DNA from 3 places in the Rhodococcus sp. PD04 genome. Region 1 is predicted to be linked to each of the others. Evidence: riboswitches for the same ligand, from Rfam matches in the RefSeq annotation. Region 1 holds a riboswitch; each other region holds the start of a gene.
What was found. A riboswitch is a leader RNA that binds a small molecule or an ion and turns the genes downstream of it on or off. The one in region 1 is predicted to bind S-adenosylmethionine.

Region 1 (10,638 bases):
TGCCGACGAAGGCCAAGGTGAAGCTCGCGGGTGCGGACGTCGGGGAAGTCGCGTCCATGCGGGTGGAGGAGTACTCCGCGATCGTGACCATGCGCATCACCGAGGACGTGTCCGTCCCGGTGGGAACGGCCGCCGAGCTGAGATCGGCCACGCCGCTGGGCGACGTGTTCGTCTCGCTGCAACCCCCGGCCGATGCGACCGGCGCCGCGGCCCTCGCACCGGGGGACACGATCCCGTTGTCGTCGACGGCGGCAGCGGCGACCATCGAGGAGATGCTGTCCACCGCATCGGTGCTCGTCAACGGCGGAGCGCTGCGCAACCTCACGAAGATCGTCGACGGACTGGGGGAAGCGGTGGGGGACCGCGGCGACCGGCTCGGAGCGCTCGTCGACGAGTCGACGAGGCTGGCGGGCCTCATCACCGCACGCACCGCCGAGATCGAGGAATCCCTGACCCGCACCGACCGGCTCATCGCGACCCTTGCGGAGCGTCGGTCGACGATCGACGAGGTGATGCTGGCCGCGCGCCCGGCGCTCGACGTCGTCGCCGCCGACACCGCGCAGCTGCTCGACCTCGTCGGGCAGGTCGACCGGATCGGACAGCAGATGGGACGATTCCCGTCGGTGCAGGGCACCGACACCCGCAGCACCCTCGCGGACCTCGACCGGATCGCCGAGCAGCTGAACGCCGCGGCGACCCATCCGGACGCCAGCCTGAACTCGGTCAACCGGTTGCTCGCACCGATCATGCGGGTCACCAACAGCACGTCGGCGAATGTCGACGCCGACCTCGAACAACTGGTGATCGGCGCCGTGCCCGCGCCGGGCCATTCGGGGGATCCGGGAAGCCGTCTCCCCGACGAGAGCGACTGGCAGGCATTCGTGGGAACACTGACGTACACGCTGATGCGATTGCAGCAGCGACTGGACGGAGAAGGTCCGTGAGCCGCCGCGGCCCCGTCGAGGTCACGGCCGGCGGCATCGTCGCGGGTGTGCGGTACGGCTACGCGCGTCGGCTGGGACTGTCGGTGGTCGCCCTCGCCACGACCTTCGTCGTCGGGATGGCCTACCTGGTGTTCGGTGTGTTCGACGCGGTCCCGACGGCCGAGACCTACCGGATCCGGGTGCACTTCGACGAGTCGGGCGGGTTGCTGCCCGGCCGGGACGTCACGCTGCGGGGTGTTCCCGTCGGCACGGTCTCGTCCGTCGACCTGACGGAGGACGGGGTGGCCGCGGTCGCCGAGATCGATTCACGTGCACGGATTCCGGCGGGTGGCGAGATCCGGGTCGCCGGCCTGTCGCTCGCGGGTGAGCAGTACCTCGACCTGCGTCCCGACAGCGACGACGGCCCCTATCTCGAGGACGGTGCCGAGATCTCGGCCGAGGACACCTCGACACCCGTTCCGCTGTCGACCCTCATGCACGACCTCGACGGGATGCTCGCCCAGATCGACCCCGACTCGCTGCAGGTGATCGTGGAGGAACTCGGTGTCGGGCCGGACGGTCCACGCAAACTCACCGACATCGTCGAGGGTGGAACCTTCCTCATCTCGACACTCGACGGGGTTCTGCCGCAGACGGTCTCGCTGTTGCGCTCCGGCAGGATCGTGCTCCGCACACTCGCGGACGCCGCACCCGGACTGCAGGGCATGTCGGCGGAGATGTCGACCCTGCTCGGTGGAGTCGAAGCGATGGACGAGGGATTCCGCAGCTTCGTCGACAGGACACCGGCGACGATGCAGTCCGTCGACACTCTCCTTGCCGAGAACTCCCCGACGATGGTGCAACTGCTGGGCAATCTGACGACGGTGGCGCAGATGGCGCACGTGCGCGTCCCCGCCCTGAACGAATTCTTCTTCCCGAGCGACCGTGACGGGTCGACGCTCGAAGCGCTCATGACCGCCTTCCGCGACGGCGGCATCTGGGCTCTGGTGAACATCTATCCCCGCAACTCGTGTGACTACGACCTGCCGCGACGACCACCGACGATCGCGGATCATCCGGAGCCGTATCTGTACACCTACTGCACCGACCCCGACCCGTCGACGCTCGTGCGCGGCGCGCGCAATGCGCCACGTCCTCCCGGTGAGGAGGGCGCCGCGACCATGCCGCCCGGCGTCGATCCGCTCCGTACGTCCGACCCGGCTCCCGTCGGGCCGTACAGCGTCCCACTCGACTACGGCGGACCGACAGTGCCGAACTGACCTGTGCCCGACGATCGTGCAGAACCCAGGAGAACCGACATGAGCACCGACACCGCGGCCCGCACCGACGAAACCGGGACGACCGACAGCACGCATACGGGAGCAGCCGAGAAGACTTCGAGGGGAAGGCGATTCGTCCGCCTTCCCCTGCTTCTGCTCGCGTTGGTCGCGGTGGCGGGACTGGTGGCCTCCGCAGTGCTGGGAACCCAGCTCCGGAACGCCCGCGCCGTGGAGGACGCTGCCCGCGCGGCGTCGGAGGCTGCACGGCAGTTCGCCGTGACGTTGACGTCGGTGGATTCGGCGGACCTCGACGCCGACTTCGCCGCGGTACTCGACGGAGCCACCGGCGAATTCGAGAAGATGTACGCCGAGTCGAGCGCACAACTCGAACAGGTGCTGATCGACAACCGGGCACGCTCGGAGGGTGTCGTGGTGGAGTCGGGCATCAGGTCCGCGACCACGACGAAGGTCGAGGTCCTGTTGTTCGTCGACCAGAGCGTCACGAACACCCTCGTCCCCGAACCGCGACTCGACCGCAGCCGCGTGGTCATGACGATGGAACTCGTCGACGGCCGGTGGCTCGCGTCGCAGGTGGATCTGCCCTGAGCCGGCGTCGCGTCAGGCGGTCGGTGCCGGAGGGAGCTCTCGCGTGCTCAACCACGCCTCCCACAGCGGCCGGAGCGAGACGTCCGAGAAACGCGCGGCGAGATCCTTGAACTGCGCCGTCGTCACATTGCCGTGCCGGTGTTCCGCGGTCCACGTCCGCAGGAGGGTGAAGAACGGTTCGTCGCCGAGTTGCACGCGCAGGGCGTGCAGGGTCAGTGCCCCGCGCTTGTAGATGCGGTCGTCGAACATGTCCTTCGGGCCCGGATCCTCGAGCAGGATGTCCTGCGGCTTGCGGGCCAGTCCCCGGTGGGCGTCGAGTGCGTGCGCGTGCGCCGACCTGCCGCCCGAGTTCTCCGACCACAGCCACTCCGCGTAGCACGCGAATCCTTCGTGGAGCCAGATGTCGCACCAGCGGTTCAACGTGAGGCTGTTGCCGAACCACTGGTGCGCCAATTCGTGTGCGACGAGCCGTTCCTCGCGGCCGGTGCCGTCGCAGAAGTTCGCGCCGAAGATCGACAATCCCTGCGCCTCGAGGGGGATCTCGAGGTCGTCGTCGGTCACCAGAGCGGTGTAGTGCGCGAACGGATACGGGCCGAACAGGCGTGTGAACAACTCGAGCATCTCGGTCTGACGAGCGAAGTCCCGATCGAACTCCGCGCGCAGGCGAGGCGGGTGGATACCGTACTGCGGCACGGGTTCCGTTGCGAGGGTGCGTATCTCGTAGTGGCCGGTCTGGACGGTGGCGAGATAGGTCGCCATCGGTTCGGGTTGCTCGTACACCCGTGTGGTGCGGCTCGCCTTCGTGGTCTTGTGCACGAGCGTGCCGTTCGCGATCGCGACGAACGGAGCGTCGGTGGTGACGGCGATGCGGTAGGTGGCCTTCGAACCGGGATGGTCGTCGCAGGGGAACCAGGTGGGTGCGCCGTTGGGCTGGCTCGCGACGAGCGACCCCTCGTCGAGTTCCTCCCAGCCGACCTCACCCCACATCGTGCGCAGCGGGGTGGGCGTGCCCGAGTACTGCACACCGAAGACGAGGACCGCCCCGGCAGGGAGTTTCTCGGCGGGGGTGACGGTGAGCTTGCCACCGCGATGCGCGAACTTGGCGGGACGTCGCCCGTTGACGGTCACCTTCGCGACCCGCATCGACTGCGCGAGATCGAGTGAGTACTTGGCGCGCACGTCCGTCGTCGTGGCGATGATCTTCGCTCGGCCGTCGAGCCGGTTGGACACGACCTTGTAGGTGAGTTCGAGTTCGTAGCGGGAGACTCGGTAGCCGCGGTTCCCGCTCTCGGGCAGATAGGGATCGAGCGGGCGGTCGGCGGCGACCGGCGCGACGGGCTTGGCGGCCTTGATGGGCTTCACCGCGGCGACCAGTCGTTCGGTGTGGTCCACGGCGTGATCGGATTGCCCTGCCAGCGAGTGGACGGCGGGACCACGTCGCCGCGCATCACCAGCGAGGCGGGGCCGACGGTGGCGCCGTCCCCGATGCCCGAGGCGGGCAACGCGACGCATTGGGGGCCGAGCGTGGCGCCGGCGCCGAGGGTCACGGTGTCCATGGACATGATCCGATCATGGAACAGGTGGGTCTGTACAACGCAACCGCGTTCGACGGTCGCACCGTCGCCCAGTGACACCAGGTCGGCCTCGGGCAACCAGTAGCTCTCGCACCACACACCGCGGCCGATCCTCGACCCCAGCGCGCGCAGCCACAGATTCATCACGGCGGTGCCCGCCGCGGCCCGGGCGAACCACGGTGCCGCCACGGTCTCGACGAAGGTGTCGGAGACCTCGTTGCGCCACACGAACGAACTCCACAGCGGGTGCTCGACGCGTCCGATCCGACCGACGACGAGCCATTTCGCGATCACGGTCACGAGGCACGCCAGAGCGCCGGCCACCATGAGCACGAGACCGCCCAGCAGTGCCGCGGCGAGATAGCCCCAGTGCACGGCGAGGGTGTCGAGGGCGAAGAGCACACCGAGCCCGATGCCGTAGGTGACGACCATGGGCACGAGCCGGAAGGTCTCCACCGCGCCGCGCGCGATCTTCAGTTTCAGCGGCGGTTCGAAGGTGCGGCTCGCGTCGCTGTCGCCGCTCGCGCGCCGCAGGCGCACCGGGGGACTGCCCAGCCACGACGAACCGGACTTCGCCTTCTCCGGAGCAGCGGAGAGCACCGCGACGAGTCCATGCTTCGGGACCCGCCGACCCGGCGCCGCCATCCCCGAGTTGCCGAGGAATGCACGCTTGCCGACCTTCGCATGCGAGATGTACAGCCAGCCGCCGCCGAGTTCGTAGGAGGCGACCATCGTGTCGTCGGCGAGGAACGCTCCGTCGGCGACCTTCGTGAACTTGGGGACCATCAGCACGGTCGACGCCTCGACGTCCTTGCCGATGTCGGCGCCGAGCAGACGGAGCCAGATCGGGGTGAGCATCGACGCGTAGAGCGGGAACAGGAAGGTGCGCGAGGAGTCCATGAGGCGCTCGGTGAACCACACCTGCCAGCCCACGCGACTGCGCACGGGATGCCAGCCTTCCGACATCCCGATGGCGAGCAGCCGCACCGCCATCAGGGTGAGCAGGGCGAAGACGAACATCGTCAGCAGCGCCGCGACGGGCAGCATCGCCAGCGAGTGCACCACGGCGTCGGAGACGGTGGGGGTGTCGTGCACCCACCACACGAGCAGCGCGACCCCGGCGGCGATCGAGACGATGGGCAGGCCGCCGAGCAGGATCGACGACAGGGCGTAGACCGGCACCCATCTGCTGCCCCGCGGCGGTGTCCCGGCGGGCCACGGCCGGTCGGCCTTGCCGGCCTTGCGGGCGGGTGAGCCCGACCAGTTCTGTCCGGCCTTCACGCGGCCGAACACCGCGGATCCGGCCTCCACTTCGGCGTTCTTGCCGATCCGCGCGCCGGGGGCCAGGAACGACCGGGCACCCACCGTGGCGCCGGCACCGATCCGGATGCTTCCGATGTGGACGACGTCGCCGTCCACCCAGTAGCCGCCGAGATCCACCTCCGGCTCGACGGCACAACCGTCGCCGAGTTCGAGGAGGCCGGTGACCGGCGGAAGGCTGTGCAGGTCGACGTCGCGGCCCACCTTCGCGCCCAGCGCCCGCGCGTACTGCCGCATCCAGGGAGCGCTCGAGATGTTCACGGCACCCACGGCCTCGGACAGCCGCAGGGCCGTCCACAGCCGGAGGTGGACGCTCCCACCACGGGGGTGGCTTCCGGGCTTCACGCCGCGCAGCAGCAGACGCGAACCCGCGACGGAGATCGCCATGCGGCCGACGGGCGTGAGGAACAGCAGGACTCCGAGCGCCACCCACCACCACGACAGGGTGACGGTCCACGGAACGTCGACGACGAACGCGACGACGTTGTTCAGGATGGCAAGCCAGGTCACCCACTGCAGTCCGGTGAGGGTGGTGAGGACGGCGGTCACCGCGATCTGCCCGAGCTGGGCGAGTCGCGGCACCGGGGCCACCTCACGGGGGGTCGCGGCTTCCGTCGGTGCGAGTTCGTCGAGATAGACGGCGAGTGATCCGAGCCGGGGATGGTCGTACAGTTCCGCGACCGTCATCTCCGGATATCGGCTCCGCAGCGCCGTGACGAGCTGCGCCGCCGCGAGGGAACCACCGCCGAGTTCGAAGAAGTCGTCGTCGACGCCCTCGATCCGGGCACCGAGGATGTCGGTCCACAGTTCGGCGACCCATTCGGCGGTGGGATCGAGACCGAGTGCTTCCACCGAGTCGGCATCGGCGCCCGGCAGCGGCCACGGCAGAGCGTTGCGGTCGACCTTGCCGGATGTGCGGGTGGGGAGTTCGTCGACGAGCGCGAGTCGCGGGACGAGCGCGGCGGGGAGTTGTTCGGACAGCAGGTCGTGGGCCGACGTGATGTCGAAGTCCGGATCGGTGGAGGCGATGTACCCCACGAGGATCGAGTGCCCAGCAGCGGTCCTGCGGACCGCGCAGGCGCCGCCCGCCACGCCCGGCAGGTTCTGCAGCGCGTTGTCGACCTCGCCGAGCTCGATGCGGCGACCACCGATCTTGACCTGGTCGTCGGCGCGCCCCTGGAACAGCAGACCGGCGCGGTCGAGCGTCACGAGATCGCCGCTGCGGTAGGCGCGGTCCCAGCCGAGAGTGGGCATGGGAGCGTACTTCTCGGCGTCCTTCGCCGGATCGAGGTAGCGCGCGAGACCGACACCGCCGATGACGAGTTCCCCGGTCGCGCCCTCCTCGACGGGGTTTCCGTCGGCGTCCACGACGGCCAGGTCCCATCCGTCGAGGGGCAGGCCGATGCGGACCGGTCCGGTGCCGTCCATGAGCGACGCGCAGGCCACGACCGTCGCCTCGGTGGGTCCGTAGGTGTTCCACACCTCGCGTCCCGGAACGGCGAGACGCTCGACGAGGTCGGGTGGGCAGGCCTCGCCGCCGAAGATGAGCAGGCGCACCGCCTCGAGGGCTTCGGCCGGCCACATCGCCGCGAGGGTGGGCACCGTCGAGACGACATTGATGTTGCGGGAGACGAGCCACGGCCCGAGATCCATGCCGGAGCGGACGAGCGCGCGGGGTGCCGGAACCAGGCAGGCGCCGTGCCGCCAGGCGAGCCACATCTCCTCGCACGAAGCGTCGAACGCCACCGACAGGCCGGCCAGGACACGGTCGCCGGGGCCGAGCGGCGCCCCCTGACAGAACATCCGCGCTTCCGCGTCGACGAAGGCCGCCGCATTGCGGTGGGTGACGGCGACACCCTTCGGTGTCCCGGTCGAACCGGAGGTGAAGATGATCCACGCGTCGTCGTCGACGTTCGGGCCCCGCACCACCGGGGTGCCCGACGGTGCGGCCGTGCCCGATCCGATGCCCTCGTCGGTGACGATGGCGGTGACCTGCGCTTCCGAGAACACGAGTTCGGCTCGTTCGTCGGGATCGTCGGCGTCGACGGGGACGTATGCGGCGCCCGCGGCGAGAATCGAGAGAATCGTCACATACAGGTCGCTGCGCCCGGAGGTCATGCGCACGCCGACCCGGTCGCCGGCCCCGACGCCCGCGTCGTTCAGCGCGTACGCACCGGCGATCACCGCCTCGACCAGTTCGGCGTACTCGAGGATCGTCGAGCCGTCGTCGATCGCGGGAGCGTCGGGATGCGCTTCGGCGGTGCTCCGCAGCAGGTCGACGAGGGTGCGAGCGGGTGGGGCGTGCGACGCGCGGAGGAACTCGTCCGGGATGGGGGACCGGCCGACGGGGGTCGAGGATATGGCTGGCAACTCCGCGCGTCCTTCTGCTCGATGGATCTTCCGGTTATCTCACGTCCCGGTGGACGACAGGTGAACGTTCGGCGCGCGAACGCGTGTCGTCCTCGCGGTGCCGGGCGACGCGGAGCGGTACGGGGTTGACACGGCACGGTCGTCCTGCCATTCTCTTCGCCAGGTCATGAGTACCAGCGTCAAGCCCCGGCTAGCTGGTCGGCAACCCTCCAACCGCGGTGGGGTGCTCCGGGTGACGACCGGGCCGTGAATCCACTACCGGACACGGCAAGCGCGGACTCCGCCGGCGACGAGAATTCTCTGTCGTAGGCGTCACCGGCGGGTCCCTGAATACACGAGGGATTTGTCATGACTGCTGTAGCCGCCACCACCTGCATCGCTCCGTTCGCCACCGTTTCCGGATGTGACGTGCAGGTTCCGCTCGTCCAGGGTGGTACCTGCACCTACGCGAACTTCGACTACGCGGCGAGTGCACCGGCGCTGTCCGCCGTCACCGACCGCATCACCGAGCTGCTGCCCTTCTACGCGAGCGTGCACCGCGGCGCCGGATACGCCTCGCGGATCAGCACCACCGCCTACGAGGACGCCCGCACCTCCGTGTCGCGCTTCGTCGGCGCGGCCGACGACCAGGTCGTCGTCTTCACGCGCAACACCACCGATTCGTTGAACCTGCTCGCGAGCGCGGTGCCCGGTGACGTCGTGGTGCTCGATATCGAACACCACGCGAATCTGCTGCCCTGGAAGAACTCTCGGATCGTCGAGGCCGCGGACACCGTCTCCGAGACGGTGTGGCGCCTCGCGGTCGAACTCCAGCGCGCCCCCGCGGCCCTGCTCGCCGTCACCGGTGCTTCCAACGTCACCGGCGAGGTCCTGCCGATCGCCGAACTCGCCGAGCTCGCACACGCTTCCGGTGCGCGGATCCTCGTCGACGGCGCGCAGCTCGTGCCCCACCGCCGTGTGGATCTCGCCGAGCTCGGCGTGGACTACCTCGCCTTCTCCGGTCACAAGCTGTACGCGCCGTTCGGTGCGGGAGCGCTTGTCGGCCGCCGCGACTGGCTCGACGCCGCCGAGCCGTACCTCGCCGGTGGTGGTGCGGTGCGCGAGGTGCGCCTCGATCACACCGAATGGGCCTGCGCCCCTGCGCGTCACGAGGCCGGCACCCCCAACGTGCTCGGTGTCGCCGCTCTCGCCGCCGCGTGCGATGCGCTCGCCGGTTTCGACTCCGACGCGGTGACCCGTCACGAGGAGGCCCTGTGCGCCCTGCTCGTCGACGGTCTGCAGACCATCGACGGCGTGGAAGTGCTTCGGCTGTGGAACGATTCGGCCGACAGCGTCGGAATCGTCACCTTCACGGTCGACGGTTACGAGCCCGGCCACATCGCCTCCTATCTGTCCGCCGAACACGGCATCGGTGTCCGCGACGGCCGGTTCTGCGCGCACCCGCTGCTCGCGCGGGTCGGCCGCGCCGGCGGTGCCGTCCGGGCATCGCTCGGACTCGGCAGCTCGTCCGACGACGTCGAACGCCTCCTCGGAGCACTCCGCTCGCTGGTCGAGAACGGGCCGGCGTGGGTGCACGCGAAGACCGACGGCGTGTGGAACCCCTCGCCGGAGACGCGTCCCGGTCTCGGTGCGACCGATGGTGATGCATCGCCGTGCGTCTGACGGTCGACAATTCCCCACAGGATAAGTAGGGTAATTCGCATGGAACGGACGAGGGCGATCGCTGCGGCACGCTGGTGCCGTCGCCATGTCGACCTCTGCCGTACGGCATCGGGAATCTGTCCGGACTGAAGGTCTTCTCCCTCACAGTCTTCCGGCCCCCCAGGCCGATCCCTCCGTGCCGTTCCGCGGCCCGTACCGAGAGGTATCCCATGTCCGTCGCATCCACCGTCACCCCTGTGTCCGCAGACCCGGCCGTCGTCGAGTCCGCCGCCGTCCGGCCGTTGCGCGTCGCCGTCGAACTCACCGGTCACTCCGGACCCGACTACTGGGCCGACCTGACCCTGGGCCGCGCCGGCGACCCGCCGCTCGACCTCAGCGCCGATGCCTTCAACGTCGTGCGGGTGCGTGCCGCCGACCTGCGTGAAGCCGGGAAACTGCGCGACCGCATCCGTGCGGAGGCCGTCGAGGAGGGGCGCGACCCCGACTCGGTCACCGTGCTCGTCGACGTCGAGGTCATCCTCGCCTCCGATGCCCGCACCGCCCGCACCCGGCGCGCCCGCCCCGAATCCACCCGCGGGGAGACAGGCACGCTGTCCTATGTCGGTACGCCGCACGGTCTCGCCGGGCTGATCGCCGACATCCATGCCGTGCAGGTCGCCGACGGTGTCACGCTGATCCCGCTCGCCGCGCCGTTCACCGTCGAGCATCTCGTCGACGGAACGCTGCCGTGGCTGGAGTCGCGCGGCCTCATCGAGGTCTCACCGACCGTCGTCGAGGTCCTGCGCCGATTCGGCGAGGGCGCTCAGGCATCCGTGCGCGCTTCCTGACGCATCTCCGTATCATGAAGGAGGGGCAGGAGTTTCGACTCCTGCCCCTCCTTCGTATGCGCTCACGCCGTGCGGC
Region 2 (10,638 bases), 2.2 Mb from region 1:
TAACCGGTGCCGGGAGTGCTCGGGAAACACGACACGGGACGCCCGGTGCGGGCGTCCCGTGTCGTGTTGTCGAGAACGGAGCGGAAGGTCAGGCGCGAGCCTTCTGCAGATTCTCGTCGAGTGCGCCGAGGAACTCCTCGGTGGTCAGCCAGCTCTGCTCGGGGCCGACGAGCAGTGCGAGGTCCTTGGTCATCTGACCGGCTTCGACGGTCTTGATGACGACGTCCTCGAGCTGCTGCGCGAACTCGATGACCTCGGGGGTGTTGTCGAGCTTGCCGCGGTGCTCGAGGCCACGGGTCCAGGCGAAGATCGACGCGATCGGGTTGGTCGACGTCGGCTTGCCCTGCTGGTGCTGACGGTAGTGCCGGGTGACGGTGCCGTGTGCGGCCTCCGCCTCGACGGTCTTGCCGTCCGGGGTCATCAGGACGGAGGTCATCAGGCCCAGCGAGCCGTAGCCCTGCGCGACGGTGTCGGACTGGACGTCGCCGTCGTAGTTCTTGCAGGCCCAGACGTAGCCGCCCTCCCACTTGAGGGACGATGCGACCATGTCGTCGATGAGGCGGTGCTCGTAGGTGAGACCGGCGGCGTCGAACTCCGCCTTGAACTCTTCCTCGTAGATCCGCTGGAACTCGTCCTTGAACATGCCGTCGTAGGCCTTCAGGATCGTGTTCTTGGTCGACAGGTAGACCGGGTAGTTGCGCTGCAGGCCGTACGAGAGCGAGGCGCGCGCGAAGTCCTGGATGGACTTCTTGTAGTTGTACATACCCATCACGACGCCGCCGTCCTCGGGGATCCGGCAGACCTCGTGCTGGATCGGCTCGCTGCCGTCCTCGGGCGTGAAGGTGATGGTGACGGTGCCCGGGCGGTCGACCTTGAAGTCGGTGGCGCGGTACTGGTCGCCGAACGCGTGGCGGCCGACGATGACGGGCTTGGTCCAGCCCGGCACCAGGCGCGGCACGTTCGAGATGATGATGGGGGCGCGGAAGATGGTGCCGCCGAGGATGTTACGGATGGTGCCGTTGGGCGACCGCCACATCTTCTTCAGACCGAACTCCTCGACGCGCGCTTCGTCGGGGGTGATGGTGGCGCACTTGACGCCGACGTTGTACTTCTTGATGGCGTTCGCCGCGTCGACCGTCACCTGATCGTCGGTGGCGTCGCGGTTCTCCACGCCGAGGTCGTAGTACTCGAGATCCACGTCCAGGTACGGGTGGATCAGCTTGTCTTTGATGAACTGCCAGATGATGCGGGTCATCTCGTCGCCGTCGAGTTCGACGACCTTACCCTCAACCTTGATCTTGGACATATGCGCTTCGTGTCCTCCTAGGACGTTTCTGTGGTCCCCAATCGACCGCACTTTGTGGGTGCGATCGCCGTCGGCTCGCGAGCAGCGAGCATGGCCGTGTCCACGTCCTGGACTCCGGCCAAACATGACAAGCGTACTGCTATTGGTGAAGTCCGCAAAGCGCCTCGTCCCGCCCTCGCGCCCTACCGACCGGTAACTTTCCTGCTGGTCAGCGATGTTCAGAGGGTGCATAAGACCCTGCGACGGAGAGTCGCTAGACTGCCGGGAAAGTCATGAGTGCCAGCGTCAAGCCCCGGCTTGCTGGCCGGCAACCCTCCGACGGGGTGGGGTGCTCCGGGTGATGACACGGTCGGTGGAACCCCACCGACAAGCCTGTTGTCGGGAGGACTGAGATGATGATGTGCTGTCGCACGCAAGCCACGATCACACCTCCCATCACCGCCGGAAGGACACGATGACCGACATCCGCAGCCGGCGCTGCCAGCCCACCGCGAGCCTCGAGGCGGTCACCTCTTGACGGCGGGCACCGAGCGGCGTCGCGTCGAACTGCCCCCGGCGGACGGACGCCTCGACACCATCGACATCGGCGATCTCGCGCTCGAGAGCGGCGAGACGCTGCCGAACGTCACCGTCGCCGTGCAGAGGTGGGGCGAACTGTCCCCCGCCCGCGACAACGTGGTGCTCGTCGAACACGCCCTCACCGGCGACTCGCACGTCACCGGCCCCGCCGGACCGGACCATCCCTCGCCCGGCTGGTGGTCGGGCATGGTCGGCCCGGGCGCTCCTATCGACACCGACCGCTGGTGTGTGGTCTCGACGAACATCCTCGGCGGGTGCCGCGGCACCACCGGCCCCGGCAGCACGGCGCCCGACGGCAAGGCCTGGGGATCCCGCTTTCCGCTGATCACCGTCCGCGACCAGGTGGCCGCCGAGGTGGCGCTGCTCGACAGGCTCGGCATCGACGTCCTCGCCGCCGTGACCGGCGGATCGATGGGCGGCATGCGCACTCTCGAGTGGATCATCGCGTACCCGGAGCGCGTGCGGGCGTCGCTCGTCCTCGCCACCGGTGCCCGCGCGACCGCCGACCAGATCGGCACCCAGAGCGCGCAGATGGCGGCCATCACGGCCGATCCCGACTGGCAGGGCGGCGACTACTACGGCACGGGGCGGCGTCCCGAAGCCGGACTCGCCATCGCCCGGACCATCGCGCACCTCACCTACCGGACCGAATTCGAACTCGACACGCGCTTCGGGAATCTCCCCCAGGACGACGAGGACCCGTGGCGCGGCGGCCGGTACGCCGTGCAGAGCTATCTCGAGCACCAGGCACGCAAGCTCGTGGCGCGCTTCGATCCCGGCACGTACGTGGTGTTGTCCGACGTGATGAACCGGCACGACGTCGGTCGCGGACGCGGCGGTGTCGAGGCCGCACTCGCGTCCACCCCGGTCCCGACGATCGTCGCCGGCGTCGACTCCGACCGGCTGTACCCACTGCGCCTGCAGCAGGAGATCGCCGATCTGCTCCCAGGATCGGGCGACCTGCGTGTGCTCGTCTCCCGCGACGGGCACGACGGATTCCTCACCGAGGCCGACGAGGTGGCGAAGCTCCTCGTCGAGCTGATGAAGCTCGCCGAGGGCTAGTCGGTTCCCAGCGGGTCGATCGACGCGGCGAGTGCCACCACGATTCCGCCGACGACCATCATCGAGGCGACGTCGAACGTCTTGCCGCGCACCGCGAGGACACCGACCTTGTCCTCGTCGATCACCCAGCGGAACAGTCCGGCGAGGATGGTGGCGCCGCCGAAGACGAACGCTCCGCGTCGCCACCGGTCGGCGATCACCAGGATCACCGCTGCCGCGATCACCAGGGTGACCGCGAGCAGCGGCAGGTTCAGACGCGTGAATCGCAGAGCCTGAGCCATGTCGTCTCCCGGGTTCGTCGACCTGCTTATCGGGCCGCGAGCTGCTCGGCCCGCTCCACGACGTTGGTCAGCAGGAAGGCGCGGGTCAGCGGCCCGACGCCACCGGGGTTCGGGGACACGAAGCCCGCAACCTCACGCACGTCCGCGGCGACGTCGCCGCGCAGGCCGTCCTCGGTGCGGGAGACACCCACGTCCAGCACCGCGGCGCCGGGCTTGACCATGTCCGCCGTCACCAGGCCGGGAACGCCCGCGGCTGCAACGACGATGTCGGCGCGACGCACCTCTGCAGCGAGGTCGCGGGTGCCGGTGTGGCAGAGGGTGACCGTCGCGTTCTCCGAACGCCGGGTCAGCAGCAGACCGATCGGGCGACCGACGGTGACGCCACGACCGATGACCACCACGTGCGCGCCGGCGATCTCCACGTCGTAGCGGCGCAGCAGATGGATGATGCCGCGCGGCGTGCAGGGCAGCGGAGCCTCCTTGCCGAGCACGAGACGACCGAGGTTGACCGGGTGCAGTCCGTCGGCGTCCTTACCCGGATCCATGCGCTCGAGCGCCGCGTTCTCGTCGAGGTGCTTCGGCAACGGGAGCTGGACGATGTATCCGGTGCAGGCGGGATCGGCGTTGAGCTCGTCGATCGCCTCGAACAGCTGCTCCTGGGTGATATCGGCGGGCAGATCCTTGCGGATCGACGTGATGCCGACCTTCGCGCAGTCGTTGTGCTTGCCGCGCACATAGGCCGCGGATCCCGGATCGTCGCCGACGAGGATCGTGCCGAGGCCGGGCGTGACGCCCTTGGCCTTCAGCGCATCCACGCGGACCTTCAGGTCCTCGAAGATTTCGTCGCGGGTTGCTTTGCCGTCCAGGATCGTCGCAGTCACGTCGCTCATTCTTCCAGGCGCCCGTCCGCCGTCGAATCGCGGCCGGTACCGGAAACCGTCCGAGCACCCGGAGGCAGGCAGTCCCGGGACAGTTCCGCGAAGGCTTCGGCGAGATACCTCTCGTACTGTTCGGGGTCCGGCATGCAGGAGTCCGAGACCAGAAAAGACAAGGTGAGAACCTCTCCGAGCGAGGTCACGGAGTGGACGAGACCGTAGTTCCGGTTGAGCATCGGAGTACCGATCGCCTCGACGGCGGGACTGTCACCGAAGCGGAGGCCCTCGACCGGCCCACGAGGCACATTCGTCACGGTGGTGTTGGCCAGCGGCACCACGTCTCCCGTGGGACCCACCCGCCCGCGGTACGCACGGCGGATCGACATCGCCAGGTCGAACGCGGGCGATGCATCCACCGCGGCAGCGGAGGCAGCCGACTCCGGACGCCGGATGCGCTGTTTCTCGAGGGCGGCGGACTCGTGGACGCTGTGGAGTCGTTCGCGCGGGTCGGCGCGATCGATGTGGAGGTCGACATACATCAGCGTGACCTTGTTCTCCGATTCCGCCCCCGCCCGGTCCCGGATCGATCCCGGGACGATCGCCGCCGGAGAGACGGCCGGAATCTCCTCGTAGGACGCGAGGTAGGAGCGCAGTCCTCCCGAGACGATCGTCAGGATCACGTCGTTCACCGAGGTATCCGTGGCGCGTGCGACGGCACGTACCTCCGGCAGCCGCATACGGACGACGCCGAGCTGCCAGGGACCACCGGCATCGGTGTCGAAGCGGGTCCGGGGACGCTGGGGCCGGGGCGCGACGATCTCCCCCGAGGCGGTGAGGTCACCGAGCGCTCGTCGAGCGCGACGCGTTGCGACCAGGGCCGGGAGCATCCTCGCGTACCGGAAGGGCAGGGCTGCCGCCGCGCCGACCGTTCCCGGCACGGCGACGACACGTCCACCCGACGACGGTGCGGCCGCAGGATCGTCGAACAGCGCACGAGCGATCTCGACGGCTCCGAGTCCGTCGGTCACCGAGTGGTGCAGGAGCAGCGCCACGATCGTCGCGACCTCGGGAAGGTCGTCGACCCCGCGGATGTCGGTCAGGACGTGCACTTCCCACGGCGGCACGGACAGATCGAGGCGGCGTTCCTTCATCGACGCGAGCAGCCGATGCAGCCCGCTGCGCGAGGTCGGGCCGATCGTCTCGTACCGGACGTGATCGTCCGGATCGACGTCCGTCTCCACCCAGTAGGGGAAGTCGAGGTCTGCCGGCACGCGGTGCAGGCGTCGGGTGAGCGCCGGTGTGCGATGCAGGCGGTCCCCGATCCACGTGACGGCATCCTCACGGGTACGGATGGGAGCCTCACCTGCCCGGGCGTCGAACACGTAGAAACTCACCATGGTCGGTGGTGGAGCGTCGGGGTCGGTGTCCCCCACGAAGATGTGGAGCGCGTCCCGCGCGGCCAGTCGGATTCCGCGTCGGCGTGTCATCGCGATGGTTCTCTCCCGGGTCGCCCGCTGCTCGTGCCTCTCGATTGAACCAGTTACCGCTCGGGACCACACCCGATCGGCGGTTCGCGAACACGAGCCTCACGCGGTGTAATTCGGCCATGGCGTACCGAGCCGGATCGACGACCGGCACCGAACGAGACCGGGCCGCGCGTCGTGTCCTGTTCTCGTTCGCAGGCGGCCTCGGCCATCTCGCACCGATGCTCCCGATCGCCGACGTCCTGCGCGAGGCCGGTCACCGTCTCGGCGTGTGCGGCGACGCGGACGTCCTCGCAGGCACCGAAGGCTTCGACGCGTACTTCCCCGAGGGAGACACGACATTCGTTTCCGGTCGGTCCACCGGCACGCTCGTTCCTCCGGATCTCGACCACGAGTACTCGGTGATCGGCACCCACTTCGCCGATGCTCTCGCGTCGCGACGATTCGGTCCGGTCCGCGACGTCGTCGACCGTTGGCATCCGGATCTGATGGTCCGCGACGAGATGGACTTCGGCGCGATGACGGCGGCCGAACACGCCGCCCTGCCCCGCGTGGTGGTCGACGTGATCGCGTCCGGCGCGCTCACCCGGATCGACCGCATCCGTGAGCCACTACGACGACTACGTGCCGCCCACGGCCTCCCTTCGGATCCCGAATTCTCCTTCCTGACAAAGGATCTCGTGATCTCACCGTTCCCACCGTCGTTCCGTGACCCCGACTTCCCCCTGCCTGCCACAGCCGTCTCGATCGGGCCGGGCCCATCGCTCGCGTCCCACGGACACCCCGCGATCGACTGGCTCCGCGGCGGCGAGGAATCTCACCGCGTGTACGTCACGCTGGGCACCGTCTTCAACACCGAGTCCGGTGATCTCTTCGGCCGTCTCGTCGGGGGACTGCACCGACTACCCGCGCGCGTGCTCGTCACCGTCGGCCGCGACGTCGCCCCGGCCACCCTGCCCTCACCGGGTGGCAACGTCCGCATCGAACGGTTCGTGCCGCAGTCGGCGGTGCTCCCGCACGTCGATGTCGTCGTCAACCACGGCGGCTCGGGCAGCGTCATCGGTGCGCTCACCCACGGCGTGCCGGTCGTCGCGCTTCCGATGGGTGCGGATCAGGAACTCAACGCCCGACGGCTGGTCGCGCTGGGCGCAGGGACCACGGTCGATCCCGTCACCGCAACCTCGGCGGAGATCGGAAGGATCACCCTCGACGCGCTGTCGTCGGGCTCCCTTCGCCGCGGTGCCGAGCGATTGCGCGATGAGATCGCACGATTGCCTCCCCCGGCATCCGTGCTTCCACTGCTGGAGGATCGGATGCTCCGATCCCGGCTGCGCTGAACGTCTCCGCTCACACGACGGAGTAACCGTCCGGTAGCGACGTCCGCCCGGTCAATGCCCGCAGCACGGTCGTGCCGTCGCCGAGTGCCAGCGCGATCCTCGTGGCCAGCAGGGTTGCTTCTTCGAGGACGTCGGCCGGAGGCGTGAAGGGGACGTCCGCCGCAGCTGCGATGTCGAGACCGTGGACGGCGAGCTCGAAGGTGCGCGTCGGCAGATAGGAGTGCAGACGGATCCCCTTGTCTCCGATCACCCGGATCAGACGGTCCTCGCCGGCACCGAGCCGTTCGATCACCGCGGTCGACAGAGCATCGATCGTGGCCACCGGGTCGTCGCCGAGGTCGGCACCGGCACGACGTCCGCGTTCGACGATGTCCTCCGCGCCGAGAACCGAGGTGGGTTCCTTGACGTGGACGTAGTACTGCTCCGCGCTCGCGAGGTCCTCGGTGTCGGCGGGACCGTCCAGATAGGTCGTGACGGTCGTCAACGAGCGCGAGGTGTGGCCGATCAGCGCTCGGAGATCCCATTCACCCAGGCCCGGGCCGCCCCAGCGGTCGTCCGGTACGGCACGTACCAGCTCCGAGAAGCTGCGCACCGCCGAAACGTACGTCCTACCGGTGATTCCATGACATCTCCCGAGGTCGACCGGACCGGACCCGACACGAGAATGAAAGCACGCGTCCCGCGGCTGTGAACGAAAGCGCGCGTTCCACGGCTGTGAACGAAAGCGTGCGTTCCGAGGTTATGCCGACGGTGTGCGCACACGGATCAGCACGGATCGTTTGCGCAGCGTGAATCCCAGGTTCTCGTAGAGCCGGATCGCGGTCGTGTTCGCGGCCGACGCGTGGAGGAACGGGATCTCGCCGCGTGCGCGGATACCGGCACCGACAGCCTTGACCAGGCGCGTGCCGAATCCGCATCCCCGGAAATCGGCGTCCGTGCACACCGCGCTGATCTCGGTCCATCCCGGCGGATGCAGCCGCTCCCCCGCCATCGCGACGAGACGTCCGTTCACCCTGATACCCGGATAGGTGCCCATCTCGACGGTCCGCGGCAGGTACGGTCCCGGCCGGGTGCGGGCGACGAGTTCGAGTATCTCCGGGACATCGGTGGGGCCGAGCACCACGAGTTCCGGATCGGGTTCGACGACCAGGCCCGTCCCGTCCATCTGGACGAGCCCGAACGAGCCGAGCACCTCCCAGCCGGGTGGTGGTGTGTGCCCCGGTCCGCGCACGGCCACCTCGGCCGACGGGCCCACGAGTGCGGCCAGGTGCGCCCAGTCGTCGTCCGTCATCGCCGTCGGGTGCCCGATGTGCCCCGCGACGTCGGGGTGGTATCCACCGATCCGGCCCGACCACCGCGCGAAATGTGCGTGCACTCCGCGCAGCGACTGCCGGATCGGATCGTCGAGCGGATGGACGTCCTCGTCCACCTCGACGGCGTCGACCGCCGGCGAAGCACCCGCGGTCATGTCAGAGACCGAGTCCGGTGCCGTGGACGCCGTACTCGTCGATGACGGCGAGCTCGTCGTCGGTGAGCGGCGGGAAGCTCAGGGCCTCGAAGTTGTGGTCGAGCTGCCAGGTCGAGCTCGCGCCGACGAGCGCCGAGGTCACCGCCGGTTGCCGGAGCACCCACTGCAGCGCCAACTGGGCCAATGACTGCCCACGCGACCGGGCGAGTTTGTCGAGTTCGGTGACGCGCTGCCGGTAGGTCTCGTCGATCACGTCCGGGGAGAGGAACGCACTGTCCGCCGCTCGCGCGCCGTCCGGGATGGTCTCGAGATACTTGTCCGTCAGAAGTCCCTGTGCGAGCGGCGAATACACGACGAGCCCGAAGCCGCCCTGCTCGGCCGCGTCGAGCAGACCGTTCTGCTCGATGCTCCGGTCGAAGATCGAGTAGCGCGGCTGGTGGACGAGCAGCGGGACACCGGCCTCCCGCAGAAGTGTCGCGGCCTCGTGCGCACGATCCGGCCGGTAGTTCGAGATGCCGACGTAGAGCGCCTTCCCCTGCTCGACGGCGGAGACGAGTGCCCCGACCGTCTCCTCGAGCGGCGTCGACAGGTCCGGACTGTGGCTGTAGAAGATGTCGACGTAGTCGGTGCCGAGATCACGCAGGCTGTGATCGAGCGAGCCCAACAGCGACTTGCGCGACCCGCCCTTCTGGTAGGGACCGGGACCGATCGGGTTGCCGGCCTTCGTCGACAGGATGATCTCGTCCCGGTAGGGCGCGAGATCCTTGCCGAGGATCCGGCCGAAGTTCTTCTGTGCGGCGCGGTGCGGCGGACCGTACCGGTCGGCGTTGTCGAAGTGGGTGATGCCCAGATCGAAGGCGTGGAGGATGATCTCCCGCTGCGTCTCGAACGGATGGTCGGTGCCGAACTTCTGCCACAGCCCGAACGAGAAGGCCGGCAGGTCGAGGCCGGACCGCCCCGAGCGCCGGTAGGGAATCGTCTCGTAACGGTTCTCGGATGCGGTGTACGGGGTTTCGATGGTGCCGTGCGACATCGGGCGGGGTTCGCCTTTCGGTTCCAGCGGAATTCGAGTCCACGGGTACATCGCCCACCGAAGGATTCGGCGGGCGACATATCCGTTCGACACTCGATCACGGGCGCTTCCGGCCTGTCACCGGTTCCGCTCAGGCTGCGCAGAATGCATCCGCCGAGCGCCGGTGCACTGACGTCGACGGGTGGTTCTAATTCGGTGACTGCCAACGGTCCCGGCCATCCGAGCCGGGAGCGCACACCATCGGAGTCCCCTTGGTCGTAACTCCGGTGGCACCTGGGGTGGAACAGAACGAACCGCCGTGCACAGTTCCGCCCGATTGCTGGGCAGGAGCCGGTGGCGGCGTGTACGCAGGCGCCGGCGGGGGCGTGTACTGCGTGACCGGCGGCGGGGTGTACTCGGGCGTCGGGGGCGGCGTGTACTCCGTCGTCGCAGGCAGGGTGTATGCGGGCGCGGGCGGCGTGTACTCCGTCGTCGTTTCGACGACGGTCGTTCCGGCCTGGGGAACCAACGGCACCACGGCAGGCGAGTCGGAGGTCATGATGGGCGCCGGTGTGGTCGTCCGGGGCGTCGTCGTGGTGGGCTTCGCCGTCGTCGTGGTCGGCGCCACCGAACTGCTCGTCGTGGACACCACCGAGGAGGTTTCCGTCTTCGGCTCCTCGTCACCGACAGCGGCGCCGAGAGCCACGAGTCCGACGAGGCCGGCGCCGAGCGCCCACGGCCACTTGCGCCGCTTCTGTTCGCCTCCGGCAGGAGGATTGCCGCCCTGGCCGACAGCCCCGAACACCTGCGTGGGGTCGCCGCTGCCCTTGGGCCTGGTCTGGTTCGTCCACTGCTGACCGTCCCAGTAGCGATCGATGGACGGGTCGTAGGGGTCGGGATGCCAACCGGCAGGAGGGTTCATGCTCGATCCGTTCTGAGGAATACGTTCCGCAGAACGTCGCCGGTACCGATCGGTGTGTTACACCGACGATTCGGAAACCTCACAGCGGCAGGTCGGGGAGACGTGCGAGCCGGGACACACAGTGCCGACTTGTTAACCTGCGTTGTGTTCAGAGTGATGTTCCACGAGCCGCGCATTCCCCCCAACACCGGCAATGCCATACGCATGGTCGCCGCGACCGGCGCGGAACTGCACCTGGTGGAGCCCCTCGGTTTCGACCTATCCGAGCCGAAACTGCGCCGCGCGGGGCTCGACTACCACGATCTCGCGTCG
Region 3 (10,638 bases), 1.7 Mb from region 1:
TGCTCGTAGCGGGTGCTGTACTCGACCGCGAGTTCCTCGAGGAGCGGCGCGGCCAGGGGATCGTCCTGCCGCACCGCCCTCACCTCCGATCTGCGGGTCCCGCTCACGAGACCACCACCGGCTGTCGCGCGCCGAACCGGAACGGTTCCGGGGTGGCGGCGGTGCCGTCGGCGAGATCGGCGACGAGTTCCCCGATGGCCGGCGCGAATTTGAAGCCGTGCCCGGAGAAGCCGGCGGCGACCGTGACGGCACCGTCGCGGTCGACGACGAAGTTCGAGTCCGGTGTCGTCGTGTACAGGCAGGTGTCCGCCCGTGCGCTCTCGACGTCGACGCCCGGAAGCCACGTGCGCGCGTAGTCGACGAGCCGGCGCACCCCGTCCGGGTCCGCCACGAAACTACGGTTGTCCGGATCCACCTGCGGACCGGTGCCGTGCTCGCCGATCTTGATGCCGTCGACGGAACCGAGGCCGTAGATGCCCTCCCCGTCGAGTTCGGCGCCGCGATGGTGGACGAAGCTCGGCCACTGTGCATCGGTGAGCGGGACGAAGTGCGCCGGTTGCTCCTGTGTTGTGCGCAGGGCCGGAAGCCGAGGCGCCGTACCACCGGTCACCCCGTCGAGGACGGTGCGCGTCCACGCACCCGCCGCGACGACGACATGTTTCGCGATGATCACCTCGGAGTCGAGCACGATCTCGATGCCTCGGCCGGACGCGCGGACGGTGCGGACCGGGGTGGTGTGCCGGACGTCCGCGCCGGCCTGCGCCGCGGCCTGTTGCAGTGCCGCCACCGAGTGATCGGCGTGCAACCGGCCGGCGTCGGGGTGGTGCAGCACCGTGGTATCGAATCTGATTCCGGGCCAGCGGCGCTGCGCCTCGGCCGGTGTGAGGACACTGTGCGCGATACCGAGCCGGTGCAGCGCCGTCGCCTTGGCGTGGACGGCTGCCGGGAGCCCGTGGTCGACGGCACCGGTGAGTTCGAGGACCGTGCGGCCGGTGGTCTCCTCGAGCCGTCGCCAGAGCGGCAGGGCGCCGGCGGCGAGTGCGGTGTAGAACCGCCCGTCGTAGGCCTGCCGGTAGATGCGGGAGGTGCCGTGCGAGGCACCGCGGTGGTGTCCCTGCTCGAACTGTTCGAGCAGGACCACCGTTCGGCCACGTGCGGCAAGTCGCCAGGCCGCCGCGGAGCCGATGACACCGCCACCGATCACCACGACGTCGACGAGTCTGCTGACGCGAGTCATGCTGTCTTCCTGTCGCTTCCGGTCTAGGTCGTCTTGGGCAGGCCGGGCGGGTTGATGCGCGAGACCTCGATCGCCTCGCTGCTGATGCCCCACCGCTCGAGAACCTCTGCGTAGGTGCCGTTCTCGATGATGTGGTTGATCGCTTCGTTGATCGCCCGGATCAGTCCGTTGTCCTTCTTCGTGAGCACCGCGATCTCACCCTGCAGGTCGAGGCCCGCGCCCGAGAACGTGCCGGCGATCTCCGTCTCACCTGCCTGCAGGACGTGGAACGCCGAGGTCGGGTTCGGGCCGACGTAGGCGTCGATACGTCCGGAGCCGAGCGCGAGGTAGTAGTCGACGGCGTTCTGGTAGTAGAGGATCTCGGCGGGTTCGAGCCCGGCGGCGACGTTCTGCTCGTTCCACTCGACGAGCAGCGACTCCTGGTTGGTCCCGGAGCCGACACCGATCGTCAGGCCGGCGATGTCCTCGGGTCCGTCGAAGGTGATGCCGCTGTCCTTGCCGACCTCGATGGCGAGGCTGTCGAGGCGGTAGGTGGCGAAGTCGTACTTCTCCTTGCGTTCCTCGGTGACGGTGACGTTCGAGATGAACACGTCCGCCTCGCCGGAGTCGACGCGGACGAAGTTCTGCGCCCAGTCGGCGGCGGTGAGTTCGATGTCCAGGTCGAGCACGTTCCCGATGAGATGGGCGAAGTCGGTCTCGGATCCGATGATCGTCGTGTCGTCGTCGGCGTAGAAACGCAGCGGCGGCGCGGTACCGGCGGATCCGGTGACGACCAGCGTGCCGCGGTCGCGGATCTCCTGAGGAACCTTCGCGGCGATCTCCTCGACCGGGTCGGTGGTGATGCGGTTCTGGTCCGCCGTGAGGTTGTAACCGGCCGTCGTCGCGGCATCGGCGTCGGTGCCGGCATCTGCGCCGGAACCGCAGGCCGCGACGCCCAGAAGGGCGGCGGCGGTCAGAGCCGAGGTCAGCAGGCGGACCCGGCGGGAGGAAGCGAACATTGTTACCTTCTCGAGTGCTGTGGTGGGGAGGGGAATCAGAGAACGCGCGACAGGAACGACGCGGTGCGTTCCTGCTGCGGATTGTCGAGGACCTCGTGGGGTGGTCCCTGTTCGACGATGACGCCGCCGTCCATGAAGACGACGGTGTCGGCGACCTCACGGGCGAAACCGATCTCGTGCGTGACGATCACGAGGGTCGCACCGTCGCCGGCGAGGTCGCGGATGACGGCGAGAACCTCGCCGACGAGTTCGGGGTCGAGAGCCGAGGTGGGCTCGTCGAAGAGGATCACGGCGGGTCGCAGGGCGAGGGCCCGCGCGATCGCGATACGTTGCTGCTGACCGCCGGACAGCTGCTTCGGATAGTCGTGCACCTTGTCGCCCACGCCGACGCGGTCGAGCAGGGCGCGAGCCTCCACCTCGACCTCCGCGCGGTCGCGTCCCTGTGCCGACACCGGTGCCTCGACGACGTTCTCGAGGGCGGTCAGGTGCGGGAAGAGGTTGAAGTTCTGGAAGACGAAGCCGATGCGGGAGCGCTGGCGGAGGATGTCACGGGCACGCAACTCGTGCAGCTTGTTCCCGCGACGCCTGTAGCCGATCAGTTCACCGTCGATGCGCACGGTGCCGCGGTCGACCTTCTCGAGGTGGTTGAGGGTGCGCAGGAGTGTGGACTTCCCGGATCCGGACGGACCGAGGATCACGGTGACCGTGCCCTTACGGAGTTGCAGGTCGATGCCTTTGAGGACTTCCAGGGCGCCGAACGACTTGTGAACTCCGCGCACGTCGACGACGTAGTCGACGTCGTCCCTGGTGGCGGTCATTTCGTCGCTCCCCGGGGTGCGCCGATGCTGCTGTCGCGGATCTCGCGGTACTTCGCGACCACACGCTGCCATGGGGTGAGCGGCAGTGCACGTGCCGAACCGCGGGCGTAGTGCCGTTCGACGTAGTACTGCCCGATCGACAGGATCGTGGTGAGGATGATGTACCAGACGGTCGCGACCATGAGCATCGGAACGACGCGTCCGGTGCGACCGAAGATCACCTGTACCTGGTAGAAGAGTTCGGCGATGGCCATGGTGGAGACGATCGAGGTGCCCTTGAACAGGCTGATCACTTCGTTGGCGGCGTTCGGGAGGATCGCCCGCATGGCCTGCGGGAGAACGATCTTCATGAACTGCCGGTAACGCGGGATGCCGAGCGCGTTGGCGGCCTCGATCTGACCGTGGTCGACGGAGATGATGCCGGCGCGGATGATCTCGGCGGAGTAGGCCGCCTGGTGGAGCGCCAGACCGATGACGGCGGCTGTGAATCCCGAGATCACCCCGGCCACACCGAACTCGAAGAAGGCCGGCCCGAAGGGGATGCCGATCGACAGCGTCTTGTACAGGTACGCGATGTTGAACCAGAACAGTAGCTGGACGATGAGCGGGATCGATCGGAACGCCCAGATGTACGTCCACGAGACCACTTGCAGAACAGGATTGTTCGACAACCGGCCGACCGCGAGGAGCACACCGAGAGCGAAGCCGAGGACCGTGCCCCACAGTGTCAGTTCGATCGTCATCCACAGTGCGGACAGCACGGACGACGCGGTGAAGTACTGCGCGAAGGTCGCCCAGTCCCAGCCGGGGTTGGTGACCAGGCCGTGCACGAACTGGGCGACGAGGATCAGCACGGCAGCGCTGATCACCCAGCGCCACGGATGCCGTTTCCGGGCGACGGCCAGGTCCTCGTCGTCGGTGTGGTCGGCCGGGGCGTCGGGGATGCGGAGATCGGTGGACGTGCTCACGGCGACGTCCTGGGGGCGGGAGCCATCGGGATGGGCCTTTCGGGAATGCGGGGGTGCGGGGGTGCAGACGTGGGTCCCGGCCCGTCCCCCTGCGGACGGGCCGGGACTCACGCGGCGAAGGACGACGGGCGGTCTACGTCAGCGACGACACCGGTGCGAAGTACCGCGGCACAGGTCGATGTGCAGGCGGCACCACGAGGCGCGCTCGGTCCAGCGGGTCATGCTCGTTCCTCCATCGATCCCGGCGGTAGCACCCGCACCCGCGCACGGGGGGTTGCTGCGACGTCGTGGAGCCAGGTCTCTCGGTCGCTCTGGATGGTCGCTGCTCAACCTACGGAGTGCGGCGCGTCGTGGACAGGCTTTCTCTCACCGTGGCGGAAATACCGTCCCTCGTCGAGACCGATGTAGATGTCGACGTGGTGCCCCGACATCGACAACAAGGCCGGTTTCGGCACGCCGTAGACTCGCCTCGGTGACCCCGCTCGAACTTTTCCTCGTCGCATTGGCCGGGCTCGGCGCCGGAGCGATCAACTCCCTCGTCGGATCCGGCACCCTCATCACCTTCCCGACGCTCGTCGCGTTCGGTGTACCCCCGGTGACCGCGACGATGTCCAACGCGATCGGCCTGGTCGCGGGAGGCGTATCGGGCACCTGGGGGTATCGGCGCGAACTGCGCGGGCAATGGGAACGGTTGCAATGGCAGATCCCGGCGTCGTTCTGCGGGGCGTTGGTCGGAGCGTGGCTCCTGCTCCACCTGCCGGAGACCGTCTTCGAGACGGTCGTGCCGATCCTGCTTCTCCTGGCACTCACACTCGTCGTGTTCCAGCCGAAGATCCAGGCGTGGGTGGCTCGCCGGACAGGTGGCGACGCCGACGGCCGTCTCGGGCCGGTGCGGATGACGTTGCTCGTCGTCGGCACCTTCGCCGTCGGCATCTACGGCGGCTACTTCACGGCGGCACAGGGCATTCTGCTGATGGGCCTGTTCGGAGCATTGCTGCACGACCACATCCAGCGACAGAACGCAGCGAAGAACCTTCTGTCGCTGGTCGTGAACATCGTGGCCGCATCCGCATACATCCTGGTGGCGTTCGACCGGATCAACTGGACCGTGGCCGCGCTGATCGCCGTGGGCTCCTTGATCGGTGGTTATCTCGGCTCCCATTACGGCCGACGCCTGTCGCCGGTGGCGCTGCGTGCGGTGATCGTCGTGGTCGGGTTGATCGGCCTGTACCGACTGCTCGCCTGACCCGTCTCCGCGAAGACGGTGAGAACACCCCGCTCCGGCACCAGACTGTAGCCGCGCCGATCCCTACACGCTTCGGACGGGAGAGCGCAGTCATCTGAGAGACGCGAACGTGGTGACCTGCGGTCGACCTCAGCGCGCTCCCACCCACAGGTGCCCCCCCAATGCCGTCGCAGGAACCAGCAATGCACGAAGTACCATCCGCCTCCGAATACGAAGGGCCCGGAGTGCGAATGACACCGGTCGGGGGCAGGCTTCGGTGGGCGTGGAGGGTCCTCGCCCTCGGCTCGGAACTCCCACAACGCCACGGTGTCGGCGAGCCCGGCGAAGTCGTGCGGTGGCGTGCCGGCGGGAATCTCTACACGGAAGCACAGAGTCCGCACAACCTTCGGTTCGAGCATGAGGCTGCCGCCCGTCGCCGTGAGCGGTTGACCGTCGACCACAGTCGGAGATCCGAAACCTCCCGCGTTGCAGGACGATGCGGGAGCCTCCGATACGGAGTACCGCAGAACCCCCGCAACCGAGTTCGGTGTCGTCAACGGTGGTCTCAACATGATCGTTACCGGCGTCGTCACCGTCGGAAGCGTTCGTAACGCAACCGGCGCATAGACCGGCTCACCTGGTTGGAGAGAGAGCGGGTCGATGGAGAACTCGAATCGTCCGGCGCCTTCTCGGGTCCCGTACTCTCCCCAGGAGCCTGACTCGCTCTGGTCGATGCCGAAGTTTCCCTGAATCCCGGCTTGGTCCGGCGGCGGATGTAGATGCGATCCGAATCCGCACGCCGAAACCAGGCCGACGATGCAAGAGATCACCAGCAGACGCGCGCCCCTACCGGCAGGTTCGGCCGCACGCACTGTGATCACCTCCTGCCTGGCGTGCTATTCGTCCACGTTGTCGTCTGCTGCGGTTGCAGCGGTTGGGCGCGCGGCTTCCTCTGCCGGTTCGGTAGACGCTTCTTCGTCCGGCACGTCCGCTCCGGTCGTCGCAGGAGTCGCCGTCACCGAAGTCGGTACAGAGACCGCGGGCGCCGACGGAAGAGTGAAGATCCAACCGGCCGTGCCGGACGGACGCAGCATCACCGCGTTTCCACCGTTGAGGACATCGAACGTCACCCATCCCGTATAGGTGGAGTTCGGAGAGAAAGAGGCCGGCATCGAGGCACCACCGCCACACGACGCGGTCGGTGAGCCGACCGGAGCCGTACCTCCGTCCGGAAGTACCTCACGGAAGTCCCGGGCGCGTACTCCGTTCAGCTGCGTGCTCCCCGAACCATCGGACGTCTCGACCTCCAGGAGAACCGCGACGCATCCGCTGCTGCGTGAGACGTCACGAACGGTCGCAGTGCCGAGAACACTTCCATCCGAAGCGACCATCGAGAACGGAACTCGAGCACTCACGCGACTCGGAGTCGAGGGTCCGTTGGGAGCCGGCGTCTGGACAGGTGCCGGTGTAGGTGCGGGCTCGCCAGGCGGCGTGGCGGATATGGTCGTCGGCGCTGTCGAGGTCGCGTCTTCGACTGAACCAATATCCTTGCCATCGACCTCAGATTCCCGGGCTTCGTCGACCGCGCTGTCGGACGTTTCGGAGTTGTCGTCGCCCTCCGCGGCCTTCGTCTCGTCTGCAGTCTTGCCGCCTGGTGATTTGCCGTCCTCTCCCTTGCCATTCTCGTTGTCCTCGCGAGTCGGATCCGAGGCTCCGGTCGATCCTTCGGTACTGCCATCGAATTCACGAGGGTCTCCCCCGACGCGTCCATCGTCAGCACCGAATCGGACGTCTTCGCCTTCCTCTCGAGAATCGGTAGGCTCTGGCAGAGTTTCGGCTTCCTCTATGAGATTCTCGTCTATCAGATAATCAATGGGCGAAGTAGCGCTCGGTCCTGACGCATCGAGCTCACATGACATTGATTCGTCAGCGCGATCGTCAGTTTCTCCAGTTACTTCCAGCTCGTCTGCGCCAATCTCGAGACCAGCAGGTTCAGTTCCGAACGATGTTCCAGAGACAGATTCGACGAGGTGAGAGTCGACGGATTCAGTTGGAGTCGCTTCCACCGTGCCGACATCGTCATCACCTTCATCGACGAGCGAGCTATCTCTCGGCTGCGTTCCCTTGCTTGTGACGGAACAAAGAGACGTTTTGTGGGGGCCCAACATCAAGGACGCCAAGGAGCTCACTGCCGCGCCTTGAACACTCGATCCGTCGACGACGGGCCATTCCGGTGTCGGCACCGACATCCCTACACCGCACTCGGCGTACGCCAAGACGAGGTCGAGGGACCACTTCTGCTCGTCGGTCACCTTACCGATGCTCATCATCTGCAGTCGGAGTTCAGACCGTGCCCCCTTCGATGTCTCCTGCTTCGTGCGGATCAATGTCGCTGTGTATTCGTACCCGACCAACGGCGAATTTCGGCTAGCCGATCGCGTAGTCACGGCCGGGTCGGCACCTTGAACGATTGGTTCGGGGGGCAACTGCATCTGCACCCCGGAGATCCACGGTCCCAGCCTGAGCGATGCATTCGATGGTTTGATCGGGCCAGCAATCATCGTCCCGTCAGCGAGACAGGTTGCCGATGTCGAGATCTCATCCTGAGAAGTAAGGAGATCGATGCCGGCTACGGTAGCCGTCTCAACTTTGATATCTCTTGCAGCCCCATACGCATACCCGATCGCCGGCTTTGCAGGACTGTCGGTACATGTACTCGTACCGCCGCCGCGATAGTAGGACGCACACGAAGAGCCCTTCATCGAGGCTGCGAGAATGCCGGCCGTTCCGGATCCGGATTGGGACACCCAACTCTTCTTGACAGTATCTTCTTTGGGCAACTTCACCTGCGCTTGAGCGCCCCCAAGATTCGAATCCGACAGTCGTCTATGGAAGTGGTAGCGAGCACCGACTGCTTGCGCAAACCCTTCGAACGCCGCCGAATTTGTTCCGAATGTCGACGACCCGAAGACGCGATCGTTCCAGCTCGCGAGAGTCTGCCCGACGAAGCCGGCATTGAAGATCGCGGCGCCCGCCACGGTCAGCACACCGAGTAGCGCGACGAGGAGTCGCGACGATCTGGGGTTGTTCATTGCTGATCCTTGAGGTCAATAGGCGCAGTTGACGCCGACTCGAACTCTCCCTTGCGGGGCCAGAACGCCCACAGAACGAGGAGTGCGGCACCGAGAGTAAGGCCGGCAAGGATCAGGGGATCCGAAAACCAAACGATGACGGAGGCTGCACCAGGCACGGACCACAGCACCTTGCGAACCTCGGTGACCCGGTACGGACCGGGGTCGGGATTGGGGTTGGCGTCGCCCTGCATCTCGATGAGTGCCTCACCCGGACGTTGAGGGTGCACAGCGATCACACGGTGTGTGACAGGCAGTTCACCGGCTTCGCGATCGACAGTGACGACGTCACCGACCTCGATGTCGTCGGCCGAGATGCGCTGTACTACAGACATCGAACCCTGGGGAATGGTCGGAGCCATAGATCCCGTTTTGAACAGGATCAACGAGATGTTGAAGAAGAACGCGGCAATCACCAGAGCAATGCACGCCAACCCGCCCACCGCAAGGAGATTGAGCAGACCGTTCTCGAGACGGGACCATATGGACTTCTGCTGCCGTGTCGGCTCAATGAGTGCGTGCATTCGGACCGGACCGTTCTTCGGAAAGTAGGAATCGAGGACGGGGTGCGCTGCCCGACTTCGGACCGCTCGGGCAGCGCACGAGGGCGGCTAGGCCTCCGGGCTCACTGCCTGGAATTCCCACTGGAGCGAGGCGTTGTAACCCCCCTGAGCGTTCGGGGTACCGAGCTGGGTCGGGGTTGTGCCGTTCGGAAGCGTCACAGCAAAGCAGAGCCACTGTTGGCCGTTCGCCGGGATCGTGACCCCCTTGGCCGGGATGGAAGCAGTCCGAACGGAGCCGTTTGCGACGAGATCCGAAGCATTCTTCACGGCGTCTGCATTACAGTTCGCGCTGGGCCCGATCGGCGCAACCTTCAACTGGAGCACGTCCGCGAACTTCGACGTAGCCGACAGATTCTGCGCAGCCGGCATGCCGATCTCGGCGCCGAGCTTCTCGGACACCACCCGCAGACCGACCTTGGCATAAACCGAATCGCCGGCCGCCATCTCGGTCGGATTCATCGCGAACGCGAACGTTCCAGCCTCGTCGCTGGTCACGAACTCGTCCCAGTCTTCAGTTCCGCCGAAGCTTCCTTGGACGTTCCAGGTATTTCCACCCGTGCCGAACTCTGCGTTGCCCCACACCGAGTCGTTCCACGCAGCGAGGGTCACTGCCGCACCCACGCCGAGAACGAGGCCGGAGGCCAGGATCGCGCGGACCTTACGACGCTTCTGTGCCTTGTTGTCAGCGTTGTCGATCGTCATGACTCACTCCTCTGGGCAGTCTGCGTGCCCGCTCGTGTCGCTTGTCGCCCCGCCCCTCCGCCTTCCCCGAATCAGGCATGGGGCTACCGCACGACCGAATATGGAATTTCGATCGAGTGGGGTTCTGCGAGTTATCTATGGCTTGTTTTCTGTCCGTTGCATCGGACTTACTCGGAAGTATGTTACCGACAAGTAGGCAAACTCAAGACCTGTGATGTAGATCATCCTGGACGGTCTTCTTTAACGTTTCCCCAGTTCACGCCTAGTAATTGAAGGTTCACCCATGATTTCACCCCACGAGAGCTGGACGATCGTCCACTCGAGGGCGATCGACCACGCACTCGCAACGGAAGGCCCTATTCGGGCATTCGAGACAATAATTCCATCACTAGAATTACGTGTTACAGGAAAGAACAGAAATCAATCCGACTTCAGAGAAACGGGAATTCCTGCCACCACGAGAGTCGCCGACTCACTCGCCTCGGCGACCCGCGCATTGAGCCGACCCAGCATGTCGCGGAACAACCGCCCCGACGCACTCGCCGGCACCACACCACTGCCCACCTCGTTGCTGACTGCGACCACGGGAACCCGGGCCTGCCGCCACGCATCGAGGAGATCGTCGATGTCGGCGTCGACGACAGCGGAATTCCCTGTGTTCCACACGTCGTGGAGGTCGAGTCGCGCCGTGAGCCACGTTCCGAGGCAGTCGACGAGCAGAGGTTCGTCGGCATCCCGGAGCACCTTGGCCACATCCGAGGTCTCGATCGTCGACCACGATGCCGGTCGCCTCTCCCTGTGCAGCGCAACACGTTCCGCCCATTCTGCGTCGCCTTCACGCGTCCCGCCGGTGGCGACGTAGGTGACGGACGGATACGACGCGAGTAGTTCCTCGGCGTGCCGCGACTTACCCGACCGCACTCCTCCGAGCACCAACGTCCGATGCGGCACGAGCGGAGCCTCTTCACCCACGTGGATCACCTCACCGTCACGACC

Region 2: linked by a shared signal. The riboswitch ahead of metX (homoserine O-acetyltransferase MetX) and the one ahead of U9J23_RS02325 (aminotransferase class V-fold PLP-dependent enzyme) in region 1 are both predicted to bind S-adenosylmethionine.
Region 3: linked by a shared signal. The riboswitch ahead of U9J23_RS18950 (amino acid ABC transporter permease) and the one ahead of U9J23_RS02325 (aminotransferase class V-fold PLP-dependent enzyme) in region 1 are both predicted to bind S-adenosylmethionine.

The regions. Positions count from the first base shown of each region.
Region 1 covers NZ_CP142143.1:500,685-511,322, forward strand. Annotated here, with positions in the region: gene U9J23_RS02300 (MlaD family protein) at 1-944, shown strand, start outside; gene U9J23_RS02305 (MlaD family protein) at 941-2,203, shown strand; gene U9J23_RS02310 (hypothetical protein) at 2,243-2,809, shown strand; gene U9J23_RS02315 (M1 family metallopeptidase) at 2,822-4,201, opposite strand; gene U9J23_RS02320 (Pls/PosA family non-ribosomal peptide synthetase) at 4,168-8,073, opposite strand; SAM riboswitch class IV at 8,236-8,353, shown strand; gene U9J23_RS02325 (aminotransferase class V-fold PLP-dependent enzyme) at 8,422-9,735, shown strand; gene U9J23_RS02330 (hypothetical protein) at 9,945-10,562, shown strand; gene U9J23_RS02335 (winged helix-turn-helix domain-containing protein) at 10,625-10,638, opposite strand, start outside.
Region 2 covers NZ_CP142143.1:3,627,413-3,638,050, forward strand. Annotated here, with positions in the region: gene U9J23_RS16775 (NADP-dependent isocitrate dehydrogenase) at 89-1,306, opposite strand; SAM riboswitch class IV at 1,575-1,685, shown strand; gene metX (homoserine O-acetyltransferase MetX) at 1,820-2,947, shown strand; gene U9J23_RS16785 (DUF3017 domain-containing protein) at 2,944-3,228, opposite strand; gene U9J23_RS16790 (bifunctional methylenetetrahydrofolate dehydrogenase/methenyltetrahydrofolate cyclohydrolase) at 3,255-4,109, opposite strand; gene U9J23_RS16795 (wax ester/triacylglycerol synthase domain-containing protein) at 4,115-5,590, opposite strand; gene U9J23_RS16800 (glycosyltransferase) at 5,710-6,924, shown strand; gene U9J23_RS16805 (maleylpyruvate isomerase N-terminal domain-containing protein) at 6,935-7,516, opposite strand; gene U9J23_RS16810 (GNAT family N-acetyltransferase) at 7,664-8,392, opposite strand; gene U9J23_RS16815 (aldo/keto reductase) at 8,394-9,425, opposite strand; gene U9J23_RS16820 (DUF2510 domain-containing protein) at 9,613-10,326, opposite strand; gene U9J23_RS16825 (tRNA (cytidine(34)-2'-O)-methyltransferase) at 10,471-10,638, shown strand, end outside.
Region 3 covers NZ_CP142143.1:4,131,028-4,141,665, forward strand. Annotated here, with positions in the region: gene U9J23_RS18930 (GNAT family N-acetyltransferase) at 1-107, opposite strand, end outside; gene U9J23_RS18935 (FAD-dependent oxidoreductase) at 104-1,237, opposite strand; gene U9J23_RS18940 (ABC transporter substrate-binding protein) at 1,261-2,235, opposite strand; gene U9J23_RS18945 (amino acid ABC transporter ATP-binding protein) at 2,271-3,053, opposite strand; gene U9J23_RS18950 (amino acid ABC transporter permease) at 3,050-4,021, opposite strand; SAM riboswitch class I at 4,251-4,343, opposite strand; gene U9J23_RS18955 (sulfite exporter TauE/SafE family protein) at 4,494-5,267, shown strand; gene U9J23_RS18960 (hypothetical protein) at 6,143-8,338, opposite strand; gene U9J23_RS18965 (signal peptidase I) at 8,335-8,901, opposite strand; gene U9J23_RS18970 (SipW-dependent-type signal peptide-containing protein) at 8,989-9,642, opposite strand; gene cobU (bifunctional adenosylcobinamide kinase/adenosylcobinamide-phosphate guanylyltransferase) at 10,063-10,638, opposite strand, start outside.